DNA from 4 places in the Pantoea sp. sgz302252 genome. Region 1 is predicted to be linked to each of the others. Evidence: predicted binding sites of a transcription regulator. Region 1 holds the regulator's gene; each other region holds the start of a gene.
The links. The regulator CRP, encoded in region 1, controls carbon source genes, mostly activating them, when cyclic AMP is high. The targets are predictions, from matches to a motif close to ATGTGANNNNNNTCACAT.

Region 1 (4,656 bases):
TCCAGTATCAGCTCACCGAATACGGCGGGCATGTTGGCTTTGTCGGCGGCACGCTGCGTCATCCCGAAATGTGGCTGGAAAAACGCATTCCAGACTGGCTAACCCGTTTTCTTGGAGCTATCGCATGATCATTCCCTGGCAGGATCTGGCTCCCGAAACGCTGGAAAACCTGATAGAAAGCTTTGTGTTGCGCGAAGGCACCGATTATGGTGAACATGAACGTTCGCTCGAAGATAAAGTCGCCGACGTCAAACAGCAATTGCAAAGCGGGGAAGTCGTTTTGGTGTGGTCCGAACTGCACGAGACCGTCAACCTGATGACCCGCACTCAATTTCGCGGCTGACTCTACTCATTACCACTGCTTACCCAGGGAGTCGTTATGTCTGCCAAATACCCGGTGATTGCCGTGACCGGCTCCAGCGGCGCGGGGACCACCACCACCAGCCTCGCCTTTCGTAAGATCTTTGCTCAGCTCAATTTAAACGCCGCCGAAGTCGAAGGGGACAGCTTTCATCGCTACACCCGCCCTGAAATGGACATGGCAATCCGTAAAGCACGCGACATGGGCCGCCATATCAGTTATTTCGGCCCGGATGCCAACGACTTCGGTTTGCTTGAACAGACGTTTATCACCTATGGCCAAAGTGGCAGCGGGCAGTCGCGCAAATATCTGCATACCTATGATGAAGCCGTGCCGTGGAATCAGGTGCCAGGCACTTTCACGCCCTGGCAACCGCTGCCGGAACCCACCGACGTGCTGTTCTACGAAGGGTTACACGGGGGCGTAGTGACGCCTCAGCATGATGTGGCAAAGCATGTTGATTTGCTGGTTGGCGTAGTCCCGATTGTGAACCTGGAATGGATTCAGAAGCTTACGCGTGACACCAGTGAGCGTGGGCATTCTCGTGAAGCGGTGATGGATTCCGTGGTTCGTTCCATGGAGGATTACATCAACTTCATCACGCCGCAGTTCTCACGCACGCATATCAACTTCCAGCGCGTGCCCACGGTAGACACCTCTAACCCGTTTGCCGCTAAAGGCATTCCGTCGCTGGATGAAAGCTTTGTGGTTATCCATTTCCAGAATCTGGGCGACATCGATTTCCCCTGGCTGCTGGCGATGCTGCAAGGTTCGTTCATTTCACACATGAACACGCTGGTTGTGCCGGGAGGGAAAATGGGGCTGGCGATGGAGTTGATCATGACACCGCTGGTTGAGCGGTTAATGGATAGCAGAAGGTAAACTGCAAAACCTTCTCTTGCGAGAAGGTTTTTAGTGTTTGCTCCCTCGCCCCGTGGGAGAGGGTTGGGGAGAGGGCATCAGGCCGCACACATTTAAGCCTCAACCACCTCAAACGAATGGGTGATCTTCGCGGCTTTCTCAAGCATCAGCGCCACAGAGCAGTACTTTTCTGCTGACAAATCCACCGCGCGAGAGACCGCCGCTTCTTTCAGATCTTTGCCCGTCACGATGAAGTGCAGATTAATGTGCGTAAACATACGTGGCGCTTCTTCACGACGCTCGGAGGTGAGCTTCACTTCGCAGTCTTTCACGTCATGACGCCCTTTCTGCAAAATCGACACCACGTCGATAGCGCTGCAACCCCCAGCCGCCATCAGCACCATTTCCATCGGGCTCGGTGCTTTGTCTCCAGAGTTACCGTCCATCAAAATTTGGTGGCCAGAAGCAGACTCGCCCAGGAAGGTTAAACCCTCAACCCATTTCACACGTGCTTGCATAATTTTTAACTCCGAAGTTGCCATTTTCCTCTCAGATTACGCGCACATAACAAAACTCGCAACGGAAGGAGATGTGCGTCATGCTGAAGCGAGACACCAGGAGACACGCAGCAAAAGCTATGCTAAAACAGTCGGGATGCTACAGTCATGCAGTGAAGTGCTGTGTGCACGCAGAGGACACCACATTACAGGCTGCTGCATAATTCGACAGCCGACTTCCCAGGCACAGGGAAGGATACGATTGCAAAGCCAGCGGCAGTATCGTGTCTGCCACTGGAGACAGCTTATAACAGAGGATAACCGCGCATGGTGCTTGGCAAACCGCAAACAGACCCTACCCTTGAATGGTTCTTGTCTCATTGCCACATTCATAAGTACCCATCGAAGAGCACGCTGATTCACCAGGGTGAAAAAGCAGAAACGCTTTACTACATCGTGAAAGGCTCAGTTGCTGTACTGATCAAGGACGAAGAGGGGAAAGAGATGATCCTCTCTTACCTCAACCAGGGCGATTTCATTGGTGAGCTTGGTCTCTTCGAAGAAGGTCAGGAGCGTAGTGCCTGGGTTCGGGCAAAAACCGCTTGTGAAGTGGCCGAAATTTCCTACAAAAAATTCCGTCAGCTTATCCAGGTTAATCCAGATATTCTGATGCGCCTTTCCTCGCAGATGGCTCGTCGTCTGCAGGTCACTTCTGAGAAAGTGGGCAACCTTGCATTCCTCGACGTGACCGGCCGTATCGCGCAGACGCTGCTGAACCTGGCGAAACAACCTGACGCCATGACTCACCCGGACGGTATGCAAATTAAAATTACCCGTCAGGAAATCGGGCAGATCGTGGGTTGTTCCCGTGAAACCGTTGGCCGTATTCTGAAAATGCTGGAAGATCAGAACCTGATCTCCGCCCACGGTAAGACCATCGTCGTTTACGGCACCCGCTAAGCTCGTTAAATGGCGTATTGTTCGCGCAATACGCCATTTTTGTCTCTACCGCTATGTGGCGCAGGCTAATTTATCACCCGGAAATTAACTATGCACTGCGGCAAACCCTGGTGCTCTGTACCCCCGTGGCTATCGGTCTGGTGTTGGGGTATCTCAAATACGGATTGCTGTTTTCGTTAGTTCCCGCCTGCTGCAACATTGCCGGTCTCGATACGCCACACAAACGCTTTTTCAAACGCCTGATTATCGGCGGTTCGCTGTTTGCAGGCTGCAGCCTCGCGGTTCAGTTACTGCTGGAGCAGAGCCTCCCCTTACCGCTGATCCTGACCGTTCTCGCCATGACGCTTGGCGTGACGGCCGAGATAAGTTCTCTGCATGCGCGTTTGCTTCCCGCGTCTCTCATCGCCGCGATTTTTACCCTGAGCCTTGCGGGCAACATGCCAGTCTGGGAGCCGTTGCTGATTTATGCCCTCGGCACGCTTTGGTATGGCCTGTTTAACTGGTTCTGGTTCTGGATGTGGCGTGAACAGCCGCTGCGGGAGTCGCTGAGCCTGCTGTATCGCCAACTGGCGGATTACTGCGAAGCCAAGTACAGCCTGTTGACCCAGCACACCGATCCAGAAAAAGCTTTGCCACCCCTGCTGGCGCGTCAGCAAAAAGCCGTCGACCTGATAACCCAGTGCTACCAGCAGCTGCACATGCTGGCGGCCAATAAGAACCATGATTACAAACGCCTGCTGCGCTCCTTCCAGATGGGCCTTGATTTGCAGGAGCACATCTCCGTCAGCCTGCACCAGCCGGCAGAAGTCCAAAAGCTGGTCGAGCGCAGCCATGCGGAAGCGGTGATCCGCTGGAATGCTCAAACCATCGCCACGCGCCTGCGCGTGATGGCCGATGATATTCTTTACCACCGTTTTCCCCAGCGTTTCTCGATGGACAAGCAGATTGGCGCGCTGGAGAAAATCGCCCGTCAGCAGCCGGATAACCCGGTCGGCCAATTCTGCGTCTGGCATTTCAGCCGCATAGCACGCGTGCTGCGCCTGCAACGCCCGCTCTATCCGCGCGATTTAATGGCCGATAACGAACGCCGTTTGCCGGTATTCGCGGCGCTAAAAAGCTATCTTTCGCTGAAATCGCCCGCCCTGCGCAGTGCCGCGCGGATAAGCGTGATGCTCAGTATTGCCAGCCTGATGGGCACGGCGCTGCATCTGCCCAAACCTTACTGGATCCTGATGACCGTGCTGCTGGTCACCCAAAACGGCTATGGCGCAACGCGGGTGAGGATTTTTCACCGGGCGGCAGGCACGTTGGCTGGGTTGGTCATCGCAGGCATCACCCTGCACTTTCATGCCCCGGAGGGCTATGCGCTGGCGGCGATGCTGGTGATAACCCTCGTGAGCTACCTGATGATCCGCAAAAGCTACGGCTGGGCGACGGTGGGCTTTACGGTGACGGCGGTGTACACCATTCAGTTGCTAACGCTCAACGGCGATCAGTTTATCGTGGCACGCCTCGCCGATACCCTGATTGGCTGTCTGATTGCCTTCGGCGGCATGGTCTGGCTGTGGCCGCAGTGGCAAAGCGGCCTGCTGCGCAAAAATGCCCAGCAAGCGCTGGAGGCCGATCAGGATGCCTTACGTCTTATTCTGAGTAATGACCCGCAAGCGCCAACCCTCGCCTATCAGCGCATGCGTGTGAATCAGGCTCATAACGCACTGTTCAACTCGCTTAATCAGGCGATGCAGGAACCCGGCTTCAACTCGCGCTATCTTGCCGACATGAAACTGTGGGTGACTCACAGCCAGTTTATTGTCGAGCATATTAACGCCATGACCACGCTTGCCCGCGAGCACAACATGCTGACGGAGTCGCTGGCCCAACGGTATCTGGAATCTTGTGAGATTGCGCTGCAACGGTGTCAGCAGCGTCTGGAGTATGACGAAGCAGGTGGAAGTGGAGACGCCAATATTATGGAGT
Region 2 (4,656 bases), on a different contig from region 1:
TCTTACATCGATGGAAACGAATACGTTTTCATGGATAAAGAAGATTACACGCCGTACACCTTCACCAAAGATCAGATTGAAGAAGAGCTGCTCTTTATTCCTGAAGGCGGTATGCCGGATATGCAGGTTCTGCTGTGGGACGGCCAGCTGCTGGCGCTCGAACTGCCACAGACCGTTGATCTGGAAATTGTAGAAACGGCTCCGGGCATTAAAGGCGCGTCAGCAAGTGCCCGCAACAAACCTGCGACACTGACGACCGGCCTGGTCGTTCAGGTTCCGGAATATCTCAGCGCTGGCGAGAAAATCCGCATCCATATCGAAGAAAAACGCTATATGGGTCGCGCAGACTGATCGATGCTGAAACGGAAAAAGGGCAACTCATTTGAGTTGCCCTTTTTTATTGCCTGCTGGCGCTACGCTTAGCAGGCCTACGGTTTAAACCACCAAACGTGTTGCAGGCCGGATAAGGCATTAGCCGCCATCCGGCAGTGTCCGTTACAGCAGTTCAGGGTATTTGGTCATCTTGAGCGCCAGCTCAACGCCGCGCACTTCAGCCATGCCTTTCAGGCGGCCAATCGCCGAATAACCCGGGTTGGTTTTCTTCTTCAAGTCGTCCAGCATCTGATGGCCGTGGTCCGGACGGAAAGGAATCGGGCGCAGATCGCCTGCTTTCTTACGGCGAGACTCTTCAGACAGAATGGCATCAACCACCGCAACCATGTTCACGTCACCGTTCAGGTGAGAGCCTTCGTGGAACGTCTTCGGATTCTCTTCGCGGCAGGTGGCACGCAGGTGAGTGAAGTGAATGCGATCGCCAAAGGTCTCAATCATTTTCACCAGGTCATTATCTGCACGCACACCGTACGAACCGGTACACATGGTGAAACCGTTATTGATGCTGTCGACGGTCTCCTTCAGCCACTGCATATCTTCAATGGTTGAAACAATACGTGGCAGGCCGAGTATTGGACGCGGTGGATCGTCCGGGTGCACAGCCAGGCGCACGCCCACTTCTTCAGCAACCGGGACAATTGCGCGAAGGAAGACAGCCATGTTTTCACGCAGCGTGTCTTTGCTGATGTGGTCATATTCCGCCAGACGCTGACGGAACTGGTCGAGGGTGTAGCCCTCTTCCGCGCCAGGCAGGCCAGCAATGATGTTGCGGGTCAGCTTTTCGATTTCTGCCGCGCTCATCCTGGTGAAGTAATCCTGCGCCTGCTTCTGCTCTTCAGCACTGTAATCAGCTTCCGCGCCAGGGCGTTTGAGGATATGGATTTCAAAGGCGGCAAAGGCAATCTGGTCGAAACGCAGCGCTTTTGAGCCATCTGGCAGCGTGTATTCGAGGTCAGTACGCGTCCAGTCCAGAATCGGCATGAAGTTGTAGCACACGGTATCAATGCCACAGGCAGCCAGATTACGGATGCTCTGCTGATAGTTCGCAATCCAGGTTTTGCACTCACCAGACTGGGTTTTGATGTCTTCGTGTACCGGAATGCTTTCGACTACCGACCAGGTCAGCCCTTTTTCGGCCAGTAATGCCTTGCGAGCCTGAATCTCGTCGACCGGCCAGACCTGACCGTTCGGAATATGGTGCAGTGCCGTCACAACACCGGTGGCGCCAGCCTGGCGCACATCATCAAGAGAAACCGGATCATTCGGTCCATACCAACGCCAGGTTTGTTCCATTGTTTCACCCTCTTAAGTTGTCATACCAATATTGGTCACTTCGATGACGACTACCATACATGTTTCTTTCACAGGGTCAATTTTCGGCCTGACATTGATTGATCCAGCTCACATTCCCCGGATAAATACGGCACACCAATTCAATTTGCTGTCATATAACTTTACACTGCTCGTTGTTAATTAATGGTTAAGCAGGTGTTTATATAATGAAGACGATTGCCACCTCGACGCTCCCTGACAACGTACAGTTGCCTCAGTATGACCGTCAGCAGCTCCGTTCGCGAATTGTGCATTTCGGGTTTGGGGCATTTCATCGTGCGCATCAGGCGTTACTGACCGACCGGGTGCTTAACGCGAAAGGTGGCGACTGGGGATTATGCGAAATCAGCCTGTTCAGCGGCGATGTGCTGATGAGCCAGCTTCGCGCTCAGGATCATCTTTATACCGTGCTGGAAAAAGGGGCGGACGGCAATCAGCCCATTGTGATTGGCGCGGTGCATGAGTGCCTCAATGCAAAACTCGACTCACTGGCGGCGATCATCGAAAAATTTTGTGAGCCGCAGGTGGCGATTGTTTCCCTGACGATCACCGAAAAAGGGTATTGCATCGATCCGGCAACGGGCCGTCTGGATGTGACACAACCGCGGATCGTCCACGATCTGGAAAATCCTGCAGAACCCCACTCTGCCCCTGGCATTCTGGTGGAAGCGTTGCATCGCCGCCGCGAACGCGGGTTGGCTCCGTTTACGGTTCTGTCTTGCGACAACATTCCTGACAACGGCCATGTGGTGAAAAATGCCGTGCTGGGCATGGCACAGAAGCGTTCGCCTGAACTCGCCGAGTGGATTGCTGAACACGTCAGTTTTCCGGGCACCATGGTCGACCGAATCGTTCCGGCCGCAACGGAAGAATCGCTGGCTGAAATCACGGCGACGCTGGGGGTTGAAGATCCCTGCGCTATCAGCAGTGAACCGTTCATTCAATGGGTCGTTGAAGATAACTTTGTCGCAGGCCGTCCTGAGTGGGAACTGGCTGGCGCACAGATGGTGAGTGACGTTCTTCCCTGGGAACAGATGAAACTGCGGATGCTGAACGGCAGCCATTCGTTCCTCGCCTGGCTTGGCTATCTGGCGGGCTACGACCACATCAGCGACTGCATGCAAGACGAGGATTTCCACGTTGCAGCCTTGCAGTTGATGATACAGGAACAAGCGCCAACCTTACGCATTACGGGCGTTGACTTACAGGCCTATGCCGACAGCCTCATCACACGCTTCACTAACCCAGCGTTGAAACACCGCACCTGGCAAATTGCGATGGACGGCAGTCAAAAACTGCCACAGCGCATGCTGGAAGGCATTCGTGTGCATCTGGAACGCGAAAGCCAGTGGCCGCTGCTTGCCCTGGGCGTAGCGGGCTGGATGCGTTACGTCAGCGGCACCGATGAAAACGGGCAAGCCATTGATGTTCGCGATCCGCTTGCGGATAAGATCAAAGCTATTGTCGCCACCAGCAGCGAAGACGACCGCGTCACCGCCCTGCTCACGCTGAGCGAAATTTTTGGCCAGGACCTGCCGCAGAACACCCGATTTGTGAACGAAATTCAGCAAGCCTGGCAGCGACTTGTTCAGCAAGGTGCTCGTCAGGCGGTGAAGAATACCCTCAAGATTTAACAGTTCCTGCTTTTTAGCGGACAGAATCCCCTTCTGTCCGCGCATTCCCTTCTCTTTTCCGTCGTTTTTCGCCAGGATAACGGGTTCTTGTTACAGTATTACACTGACACCGTCAGGCAACCTGGAGCTCACGTGACCATAACTAACCTGATTACCGGTTTTCTTGGCAGCGGTAAAACAACCTCGATCCTTCATTTACTGGCCACCAAACCTGCCGATGAAAAATGGGCGGTGCTGGTGAATGAGTTCGGCGAAGTCGGGATCGACGGCGCTTTGCTGGCCGACAGCGGCGCGCAGCTCAAAGAGATCCCTGGCGGCTGCATGTGCTGTGTCAACGGTTTACCCATGCAAGTTGGGCTCAATACGTTGCTGCGCCAGGCCAAGCCCGATCGTCTGTTGATTGAACCGACGGGGCTCGGTCATCCAAAGCAGATCCTCGATATTCTGACCGCACCAGTGTATGAACCGTGGATTGAATTGCGCGCCACGCTTTGCGTGCTCGACCCTCGCCAGTTGCTGGATGAGAAAGTGGTGAACAATGAAAACTTCCGCGATCAGCTCGCGGCGGCAGATATCATCGTGGCCAATAAAAGTGACCGGGCAACGCCTGAAAGCCAGTTAGCCTTCAATACCTGGTGGGACAAATTTGGCGGTGAGCGCCAGTTCGTTGAGGCGACTCAGGGTGCTATTGACGTTTCGTTGCTCGATTTGCCACGTCGTAATCTGGCTCAGCTCCCGGAAAGCGCTGAGCATTCGCACAGCCACGCATCCAATAAAGGGCTGGCAGCGTTATCCCTGCCTGAGCATCAACGCTGGCGTCGCAGTATCAATAGCGGTCAGGGTCATCAAGCCTGCGGCTGGATTTTTGATGCTGATACCGTCTTCGATACCATCGGCATACTGGAATGGGCCCGTCTGGCCTCCGTGTCAAGAGTGAAAGGCGTGCTTCGGATCCCAGAAGGTCTGGTGAGGATCAACCGTCAGGGCGCAGATCTGCGAATTGAAACCCAGGCCGTTGCGCCACCGGACAGCCGCATCGAACTGATTAACGATACAGAAACGGACTGGAACAGCCTGCAGTCCGCCTTGTTGAAGCTTCGTTTAAGTTAACGTCTGTATGGTCCGACGTTGTTTTTTGCCTTAAAGATTGTGCTATGAAAACTCGAATTCCCCTTATTTTACTGCTTAATGTCGCCGGTTTTGCGCTCTTTCTCAGCTGGTACCTGATGCCAAACCATGGCTTCTGGTTCCCTGTCGATTCCGCGATCTTTCATTTCTTCGACCAGGGCGTGGCGCA
Region 3 (4,656 bases), on a different contig from region 1:
CTTCATGAAACGTTCTACCAGGTCAACCGCCATGTCATCAACGCGAGAATCGTTGTTACCAAACTGCGGGTATTCGCCTTCGATTTCGAAGTCGATAGCCAGACCGTCTTCGTCACGAATGGGTTTAACTTTCGCATATTTGATGGCAGACAGGGAGTCAGCAGCAACGGACAGACCTGCGATACCACATGCCATGGTGCGAACCACGTCACGGTCATGCAGAGCCATCAGAGAGGCTTCATAGCTGTACTTGTCGTGCATGTAGTGAATCACGTTCAGCGCAGTGACGTACTGTTTAGCCAGCCAGTCCATGAAGTGATCCATGCGATCCATCACTTCGTCGAAGTTCAACAGGTCGCCTTTGATAGGTTCAGATTTCGGACCCACCTGGAATTTCAGTTTTTCATCAACGCCGCCGTTGATAGCGTACAGCATGGTTTTCGCCAGGTTAGCACGAGCACCGAAGAACTGCATTTGCTTACCAACAACCATTGGGCTTACGCAGCAAGCGATAGCGTAGTCGTCGTTGTTGAAGTCCGGACGCATCAGGTCATCGTTCTCATACTGCAGAGAAGAGGTATCGATAGAGACTTTAGCGGCAAATTTCTTGAAGTTCAGTGGCAGTTTTTCAGACCACAGAACGGTGATGTTTGGCTCCGGAGAAGGCCCCATGGTGTACAGGGTGTTCAGGAAGCGGAAGCTGCTTTTGGACACCAGAGTACGGCCGTCAACGCCCATACCACCGATGGACTCGGTTGCCCAGATTGGGTCACCGGAGAACAGCTCATCATACTCAGGGGTACGCAGGAAGCGAACCATACGCAGTTTCATGACCAGGTGGTCAATCATTTCCTGAGCGTCGGTTTCGGTGATTTTGCCTGCTTTCAGATCACGTTCGATGTACGCATCCAGGAAGGTGGAGACGCGACCGAAGGACATTGCTGCACCGTTCTGAGACTTAACCGCAGCCAGGTAGCCGAAGTAAGTCCACTGGATAGCTTCCTGAGCGTTAGTCGCTGGGCCAGAAATATCGCAGCCGTATTTCGCTGCCATTTCTTTGATTTGACCCAGAGCACGATACTGCTCGGAGATTTCTTCACGCAGACGGATAGTCGCTTCCAGGTTTACGCCGTTTTCCAGGTCAGACTGCAGGGAAACGAACTGGGCGTATTTGTCTTTCATCAGGAAGTCGATACCGTACAGCGCAACGCGACGGTAGTCACCGATGATACGACCACGGCCGTAGGCATCTGGCAGACCAGTCAGAACACCGGATTTACGGCAGTTCAGAATGTCTTTGGTGTAAACATCGAAAACGCCCTGGTTGTGGGTTTTACGATATTCAGAGAAGATTTTTTTCAGCATTGGGTCCAGCTCGCGATCGTACGCTTTGCAGGAACCTTCAACCATTTTGATACCACCGAACGGGATGATTGCACGTTTCAGTGGTTTTTCAGTTTGCAGACCAACAATTTTCTCAAGCGCTTTGTTGATGTAGCCAGCGTCGTGAGAAGTGATGGTAGAAGCAACGGAAGTGTCGAAATCAACTGGCGCGTGAGTGCGGTTTTCCAGTTTTACGCCTTCCATGACGTTATCCCACAGGGCGGTGGTCGCGTCAGTAGCGCCGGCCAGGAAGGATTCATCGCCTTCGTACGGGGTATAGTTTTTCTGGATGAAGTCACGGACGTTGACTTCGTTCTGCCAGTCACCTTTGGCAAAACCTTCCCAGGCTGTGGCTAACTTTTCATTAAGTTCGGACATGTAACACCTACCTTCTTAAGTGGATTTCTTATTTACTGCCTGAAACAACCCTTAGTGCTGATCGTTGCCACGCAGGTAAATGACCCAGTATGTCAACCCAACCAGCAGACCACCGCCAATAATGTTCCCGATAGTGACCGGAATCAGGTTATCAGTGATGAAGTTCATGACAGTCAGGTGAGAGAAATTATCCGGAGAAGACCCAATTGCGGTCCAGAATTCCGGGCTGGCGAAGTTGCGAACCACGATACCCATCGGGATCATAAACATGTTCGCAATGCTGTGTTCGAAGCCGCTGGCGACGAACATCGCGACAGGCAGAACCATGATCATGGCTTTATCCATCAGGCTGCGGCCAGAGTAACTCATCCACACAGCGAGACAGACCATCAGGTTTGCCAGGATACCGAGGCAGACGGCCTCAATAAACGTATGATGCATTTTGTGGTCAGCGGTTTGCAGGACGTTGAGTCCCCAGCCGCCGTTGGCGGCCATATATTCACCAGATAACCACATCAGCAAAACAAAGAGCAGACAGCCGACCAGGTTACCAACATAGACGTTGAACCAGTTCTTCGCCAGTTGAACCCAGGTGATTCTGCCACTTGCTTTTGCGACCACGATAAGCACCGTGGAGGTGAAAAGGTCTGCGCCGCAAATCACACACAGGATAAGGCCCAGTGAGAAGCAGATACCGCCAATCAGCTTGGCAATACCAAACGGCATACCCGCAGTGCCTGTCGTGGACGTGATGTAGAAGACGAAGGCAATGGAGATGAAGACACCCGCAGTAATCGCCAGGAAAAAGGTTTTAAGCGGTTGTTTCGTTGCTTTATAGACACCCGCTTCTTCGGCCACTTTGGCCATCTCAGCTGGGAGTAAAAGATCAAAAGGGTTGTCAGCTTTCACACTAACTCTCTCTTTATTAAGTCGGCGACGAGATACTAACAAAGCATTATAGAAGAGAAATTGATATAGATCATATCTCGCCTGGCTTATAGGCCCGCAAAACGCGTGGTTTTTCAACGAATGCGGCGTAACTTTTTGATTATAAAAATAAAAATAAATTTTAAAATTTACAGGTAGAGTTGAGTTTTTTCAGTAACCTCCCTTTTTAACGGTTAATTTAAATGGAGTAATATGCATTAAAATTAACATTGCAGGTAAGCTACTAATAATAGTGTTTACGCATGATTAACTTAATTACTACAAGGTAACGTTGACACCGAAGAAATAAAAACGGGGCCACACTTGCGGCCCCGTAATATAGCGCAGGCGAATAATTTCGCCATAAATTTATTGTGGGTTTACTTTTGGGCAGACCAGAAGCTAGCTTTTGCTCGTTGCAGCTTCTCGTAAGCTTTTAACAGGCTCTGGTGCGCCGGGAAGGCTTCCAGATCGCTGTCAACAGGCTGCAGACCGTAGAAAGCATCTTCGCCGCTTAGGGCTGCGCTGGCTGCTTCAACCGCCTCTGCGCCGTACATACGAACAAAGGCGTTCAGATACTGCAGAGGCTGACGCTCTTCTTCCTGTGACAGCAACAGCAGGGTCTGCAGGCAACGGTAGTAGTTAGCACGCTCGGCGCTGAACACGGACGCGTTAAATTCCATGGTCCATTCCGTCCAGATCAGGGCCTGTTCCAGATCGCCACCGGCCAGCGCAAGCATCGCTTTTAGCTCGCCAATGCGCAGGGTATACCAGCCATTGTCTTTCCCGGTCGCCATGCCCAGCAGTTCACGGACGCGGGTGAAGTCGTCCAGACCTTCGTCGTCCATTTGTTCGATAAGCGCCAGGTAATCTTCTTTTTCCCACTCACTGTTCGGCAGGGAAAGAAGGGTTTCACGCAGATGGCTGCCCATGTTGTTATTTGCCAGCCACAAGTCTTCGGCAGGATAAATATCAGACATGCCTGGCACCAGAATACGGCAAGCATAAACACTCAGGTGTTCGTAATCGGCAATATAAACTTCTTTATCTTCTGCCTTGAAAATAGCCATCAGGGTGGCGAATTCTTCTTCAGTGGTGCCGGAGAAATTCCAGTCAACAAACGGATAATCTGCATCCTGTTTGAACATATCCCAGGAGATCAAACCGCTGGAATCGATGAAGTGGGTTTCGAGGTTCGCGTGTTCAGCCACTTCTTCATCATCGAAGGTTGGCGGTGTGAAGACGTCGAGATCTTTCAGACCACGGCCCTGCAGCAGTTCGGTAACGGTACGCTCAAGTGCCACGCCAAAATCAGGATGCGCGCCGAAAGAGGCGAAACAGGTACCGTTTGCCGGGTTGAACAGGACCACGCAGATAACCGGATAGTTGCCGCCGAGTGAACCATCGTAGGCAAAAATAGGGAAACCTTCCGCTTCAAGCTTGGCGATGGATTCCACGACGCTTGGGTAACGTGCCATCACTTCAGCCGGGATCTCTGGCAAGCTGATGCTTTCGGCAATGATGCGGTTCTTGATATGACGTTCAAAAACTTCAGACAAACCCTGAACACGGGCTTCATTCGCCGTGTTACCTGCGGACATTCCGTTGGAAACGTACAGGTTACCGACGATATTCACCGGGATATAAATCGTTTCGCCATCAGACTGACGAGTGAAAGGCAGACCGCAAACGCCGCGATCGTCATTACCAGACTGAAGATCGACCAGCAGGCTCGCGGTCAGTTGATCGTCAGGATCGTAGAAAGCGCGCAGACGAGTATCAAGCAGGCCTTCCGGCACTTCGTCATCGTCAGTCAGCGGGAACCACTTTTCATTCGGATAGTGGACAAATGGGCCGTTGGCGATGGTTTCGCCCAGCCAGAAATCCGCGAAGAAATAGTTGGTGGACAGACGCTCAAAGTATTCACCCAGCGCAGAGGCCAGCGCCGCTTTTTTGGTGGCTCCCTTG
Region 4 (4,656 bases), on a different contig from region 1:
ACGCTCGCCACGCCATACAGAGTAATCGCCGGGTTATTGACGGCCATAAACAGCTCAGCCATTAATGCGCATCCTGCACGGTTGTCGAGCGCTTTGGCGACGATTTTGTCCTCGCCCCAGCGGGCGAAATGGCCTTCCGGGCTGATAAAGTCGCCAATGGAAATGCCACGGATGGCCACTTCTTCGCGACTGTTGGCACCAATATCGATGAACATCTCATCAAAATCGACCGGCTGCTGCTTTTGCTTTTCAGTCAGCGCGTGCGGTGCAACCGAACCAACTACGCCCGGCACATGCTGGCCGGAGCGTGTGCGCACGGTCACCCGGTGGTTGAGCATCGACTGGCTCCACCATCCGCCCACGGTGGCAAAACGCAGAAAGCCGTCGTCGGTGATGTGGCTGACCATGAACCCCACTTCGTCCATGTGCCCAACAATCGCCACTTTTGGCCCGTGGCTGCCTTTGCGGGCGATAAAACTGCCCAGCCCGTCAAAGTTGATTTCCTCGGCGTGGCCCTCCAGCGTGGCGTGCAAAATATCGCGAACTTCCTGTTCATCACCGCTTACGGCGGTGGCCTGACACAGCTGCTTAAGCAGTTCGTTGTTCATGAGCCGTTTCCTGTTGGGGGGTTTTACGTTTAAGCCAGAGGCCTTTCAGCACAATAATCAGTGAGATATTCAGCGCGAGCCCGACTGCCAGCACCAGATAGAAAGAACCCACCGGGGACATCAGCCCTATGAGCGGATCGAACACGCCAAGACCCGGCGCAAGACGCTTGATGCCAAAAGCAATGACCAGCATGCCGGTGATGCCGCCGCTCAGCGTATTGGCGGTAATCATCGGCAGTGGGGCAGCCAATGCATAAGGAATGGCCGGTTCGGTAGCGACCGTTGCGCCGACGACGATGGCGCTACTGGCGGCGCTTTTTTCCTGTTGCGTGAACAGTTTTGGTGCGAGGTAGGTGGCGATCCCCGCCGCCATCGGTGGCATCAGCGCCACCACGCCCACAATGGCGTACCAGTCATAAATGTGTTTTTCGAGCAGCGAGAAGCAGAAGAACCACGCGGTTTTATTAATGGGCCCACCCATATCGAACGCCAGCATCGCCCCGACCAGGAACGCCGCGCCAAGCTTCATCGAGGGCGGAATGGTGTTGAGAAAATGCAGCAGGCCGCTCATCAAATCGGACATAAACGGCCCGACGAGGTAGTAGGTGAGCACGCCAAACAGCAGAAGGGTAACAAACGGAATCAACATTGAACCGAGCAACGGTTGCAGGGCCTTACCCAGGCGAACCTTGCGAAACCACAGGACGAAATAGCCAATCGCCAATCCAAGTACCACCGCGCCCAGAAAACCCGCGCCGGACTGTGTGCCGAGCAGGCCTTTATCGTTAGCGAGGTAGCACACCAGAAACGCCGGGGCGAAGGCGGGTTTATCGGCAATCGACGAGGCGATATACGCGCCCATAATCGGGATCATAAAGGTGAACCCGAGGTAGCCGATGGATTCGACAACCCAGGTAAACGACGGCGCGCCTTTGGCCATGTCGGTGTAAGGCAGCCCCATTTGCACCAGCATGTTGGCGATGGCGACAAGAATACCGCCGCCGATGACAAACGGCAGTGCCGCAGACACGCCCGCCATTAAGTGGCTCATCACGCTGCCCTGCACAACGTCCTGTTTGCCCAGCTTCATGGCGCTATCTGCGCTAAACATCTGAGAATGGGTGGGTAATTGAGTGAAAATCTGATCGATGTTCTTCAGTGCCTGCGAAATGGGGATTTCATAGACTTTTTTCCCGACGAAGCGCTGACGGTCATCGTTACTGATCCCACGTCCGGTAGCGAGAATAACGTAATCTGCCGCTGCAATTTCAGCGTCGCTCAGGCGGTTTTCGACTCCGCTGGAGCCTTGCGTTTCGACCCGAATGACATGGCCCAGCGCACGGGCTTTCTGCTCCAGCGCTTCGGCAACCATATAAGTGTGGGCGATCCCCGCCGGGCAGTTGGTGATGGCAACAACGCGCAATGACGATTCCATAGCAGCTTCCTTTTACTCGCTGAGCGTCTGATTGAGCTGGGTGAGAATGCGGCTGACGTCACCCGTTTGCAGTTGGCTAATAAAGTCGGCGTGAATGATCTTGCGGCACAGGCTGCCGATCATTTTCACCTGATTGTCTTCCCCTTCCTGCGGCACGCCGATGCAAATCCAGCAGTTGACCGGCTCGCCATCAGCGGCCTTCCAGTCGACGCGTTCGGATTTACGGGCAAACAGAACAAAGGGTTGCTTCACGCAGGCGCTTTTGCCATGCGGCACAGCAATGCCTGAGCCAAAGCCGGTGGAGTGCAGCTTTTCGCGTTTCAGCAGCGTTTGCAGAAACAGGGCTTTATCCGTGACAAAACCGCGCTGATAAGCCATATCTGCCAACGCCTTGAGAATGGCGTAGTCAGTATTGCCGCGAATATTGAGGTTGATGCAGTCGGGGGTTATTACAGCCATCACATGACTCCAGAGAAAAAATACCCTCTGATAGTAACGGCAGTCTGGCCCGGTAATGAGCGGTAATATGTCCGTGGAAACTGACAATATGAGGTTTAATCCACGAGAAATTATGTGGGGTAAAGCACACTTCGGCGTCATTTGCAGGACGTCAGCGCCCTTTGAAAACAAAAAAACGAGGTAAGGCTCACAAATTTCCATTTCGGATTTTCCTCTGCCAGGCGCAAAAGCACTTCCTCGCGTGCTATCGCCCTCTTCTTAATTAACTCCCTGAAATACAATATTAAAATCAGAAAATATTCAGAACACATAAATTTTATTAAGTGATGCATATCACAAATAATTCCCTTAAATACCCCATGTCAAACATCTGGCTCAGTGAAATTATGAGATTTTTGTGATCTCAATTGCAAATGTGACTCTTGAAGTCAGGGAAAAATAGTGGAAAGAGACCAGTAAGGATATGAGATGAAAATCGGTATTGTCGTTAGTGGTGGTGATGTTTCAGGCATCAATAACTTTATCTTTCAAATTGCGAGACTGGCTCAGGCGGATATCACTCTTTTTAATGGGGGAATTCCGGGGCTACTGGAAAAAAACCATCAGGAAGTGTCTCTCCGCGATTTGGTGGATTACTCTATTTCTGCCATGCCGATAATTACGTCGGGTCGTACCGCGCGAAAACTTATGCGCGTGGAATACGAAGAGATTGCCAAAAAGCTCAAGTCATTACGTATTGATATTTTAATCATGGCAGGTGGCGATGGTTCGTTGCAGTTTTTAAATACCCTGAGCGAATTTGATGTTAATTGCTTTGGCGTCGGCATGACCATCGATAATGACGTGTATGGCAGCGATTATACGATTGGATTTTCAACGGCCTGCGAGCAAATTATTAAGGAAGTGGCCAAGCTCAGAAATACGGGAAGAGCCTTGCCCGGTCGGGTGTTTATGGTCGAAGTCCTGGGCGGATATTGCGGTGAGCTCACCCTTCAGGCCGCTATAAAAAGCAATGCGGATCTGGCGCTTATTCCGGAATGCCAGATTCCCCTCGCGAACCTTGTAACACGTATTCAGGACAAACTCAGCCAGCAGAATAGCGTCGTTATCCTCTGCTCTGAGGGCTACACCAGGGAATACTCCCCCGGGTTTCAGGGGGCCGTCGACACCATGATCAAACAGCTGGAACCTAAAATCGGCGTACGCATCCGTAAAGCCATTGTGGGCTTTGGCTTACGCAGTGGAGAACCCACCTGTGAAGAGATTTATCAGGGCACCATTATGGCTAGCGAAGTTGTGCGCTGTATTCAGTCCGGCATGAGAAATAAAGCCATTATTATTAATTCCAGCAACAAACCGATTCCGATTGATTTAATTAGTATAACAAAACGTCTGGTAGATACCGAAGGACATCATTATAAACTTGCCATGCAACTCAAAATTATTTGAGGAGACCCTACATGTTAAAAGTTCTTTGCGTATGTGGCTGCGGCCTCGGCTCAAGCTTTGCAATTGAAATGAGTGCTAAAGCCGTATTAAAAAAACTGGAAATTCCGGCGCAGATTGAGCACACCACAGTGTCCGAGGCTGGGGCATTTAAATCTGATTTGATTCTGACCTCGAAAACCTTTGCCGATATTTTAACGGCAGATGCCAGTGAAGAAGAATCGAAGCGCGTCATTATTTTGCAGAAATTAACGGATAAAGAGGAAATCGAAAAGAAAATCGTCGCTTTTCTCAAAGAGAAAAATTTGATGGTGGCCGATCATGAATAGTTTCATCGAATTTATCGTTAAAGATTTGCTGGGGCAGGCTTCAATATTGGTCGCGTTTATTGCGATGCTGGGGCTTATCCTGCAAAAGAAATCACCGGGTAAAATTGCGGAAGGAACGTTTAAAACGCTGCTGGGCTTTCTGATCATGATGGCCGGGATCAATATCATTGTGGCAACGCTGACGTTCCTCAACGATATCTTTACCCAGGGTTTCGGTATGAAAGGCTATATCACCGATGTGGCAGCCATTGCCGGGTTGGCGAATAGAGAGCTCGGTTCTGAAGTGGCGATGACGCTAATGGTTATCTTCGCCGTCAATATCATCATTGCCCGACTCACGCCGCTGAAATACATCTTTCTGACCGGGCAGGCCTTATTG

Region 2: a site for CRP is predicted at 1,783-1,800, ahead of uxuA (mannonate dehydratase). Genes of this name have one in related genera too.
Region 3: a site for CRP is predicted at 2,729-2,746, ahead of focA (formate transporter FocA). Genes of this name have one in related genera too.
Region 4: a site for CRP is predicted at 2,824-2,841, ahead of ACLW56_RS13065 (6-phosphofructokinase). Genes of this name have one in related genera too.

What each region holds. Positions count from the first base shown of each region.
Region 1 is NZ_JBLFJW010000024.1:73,903-78,558, reverse strand. Features, by position in the region: gene ACLW56_RS17575 (hydrolase) at 1-128, shown strand, start outside; gene ACLW56_RS17570 (YheU family protein) at 125-343, shown strand; gene ACLW56_RS17565 (phosphoribulokinase) at 380-1,243, shown strand; gene ACLW56_RS17560 (OsmC family protein) at 1,336-1,740, opposite strand; gene crp (cAMP-activated global transcriptional regulator CRP) at 2,047-2,679, shown strand; gene ACLW56_RS17550 (YccS/YhfK family putative transporter) at 2,733-4,656, shown strand, end outside.
Region 2 is NZ_JBLFJW010000003.1:133,710-138,365, forward strand. Features, by position in the region: gene yeiP (elongation factor P-like protein YeiP) at 1-351, shown strand, start outside; gene uxuA (mannonate dehydratase) at 496-1,686, opposite strand; gene ACLW56_RS03785 (fructuronate reductase) at 1,893-3,359, shown strand; gene ACLW56_RS03790 (GTP-binding protein) at 3,492-4,469, shown strand; gene ACLW56_RS03795 (phosphatase PAP2 family protein) at 4,514-4,656, shown strand, end outside.
Region 3 is NZ_JBLFJW010000016.1:48,685-53,340, forward strand. Features, by position in the region: gene pflB (formate C-acetyltransferase) at 1-1,761, opposite strand, end outside; gene focA (formate transporter FocA) at 1,813-2,670, opposite strand; gene ycaO (30S ribosomal protein S12 methylthiotransferase accessory factor YcaO) at 3,069-4,656, opposite strand, start outside.
Region 4 is NZ_JBLFJW010000015.1:41,456-46,111, forward strand. Features, by position in the region: gene ACLW56_RS13050 (aminopeptidase) at 1-608, opposite strand, end outside; gene ACLW56_RS13055 (PTS fructose-like transporter subunit IIBC) at 589-2,043, opposite strand; gene ACLW56_RS13060 (PTS fructose transporter subunit IIA) at 2,056-2,502, opposite strand; gene ACLW56_RS13065 (6-phosphofructokinase) at 2,971-3,951, shown strand; gene ACLW56_RS13070 (PTS sugar transporter subunit IIB) at 3,963-4,277, shown strand; gene ACLW56_RS13075 (PTS sugar transporter subunit IIC) at 4,270-4,656, shown strand, end outside.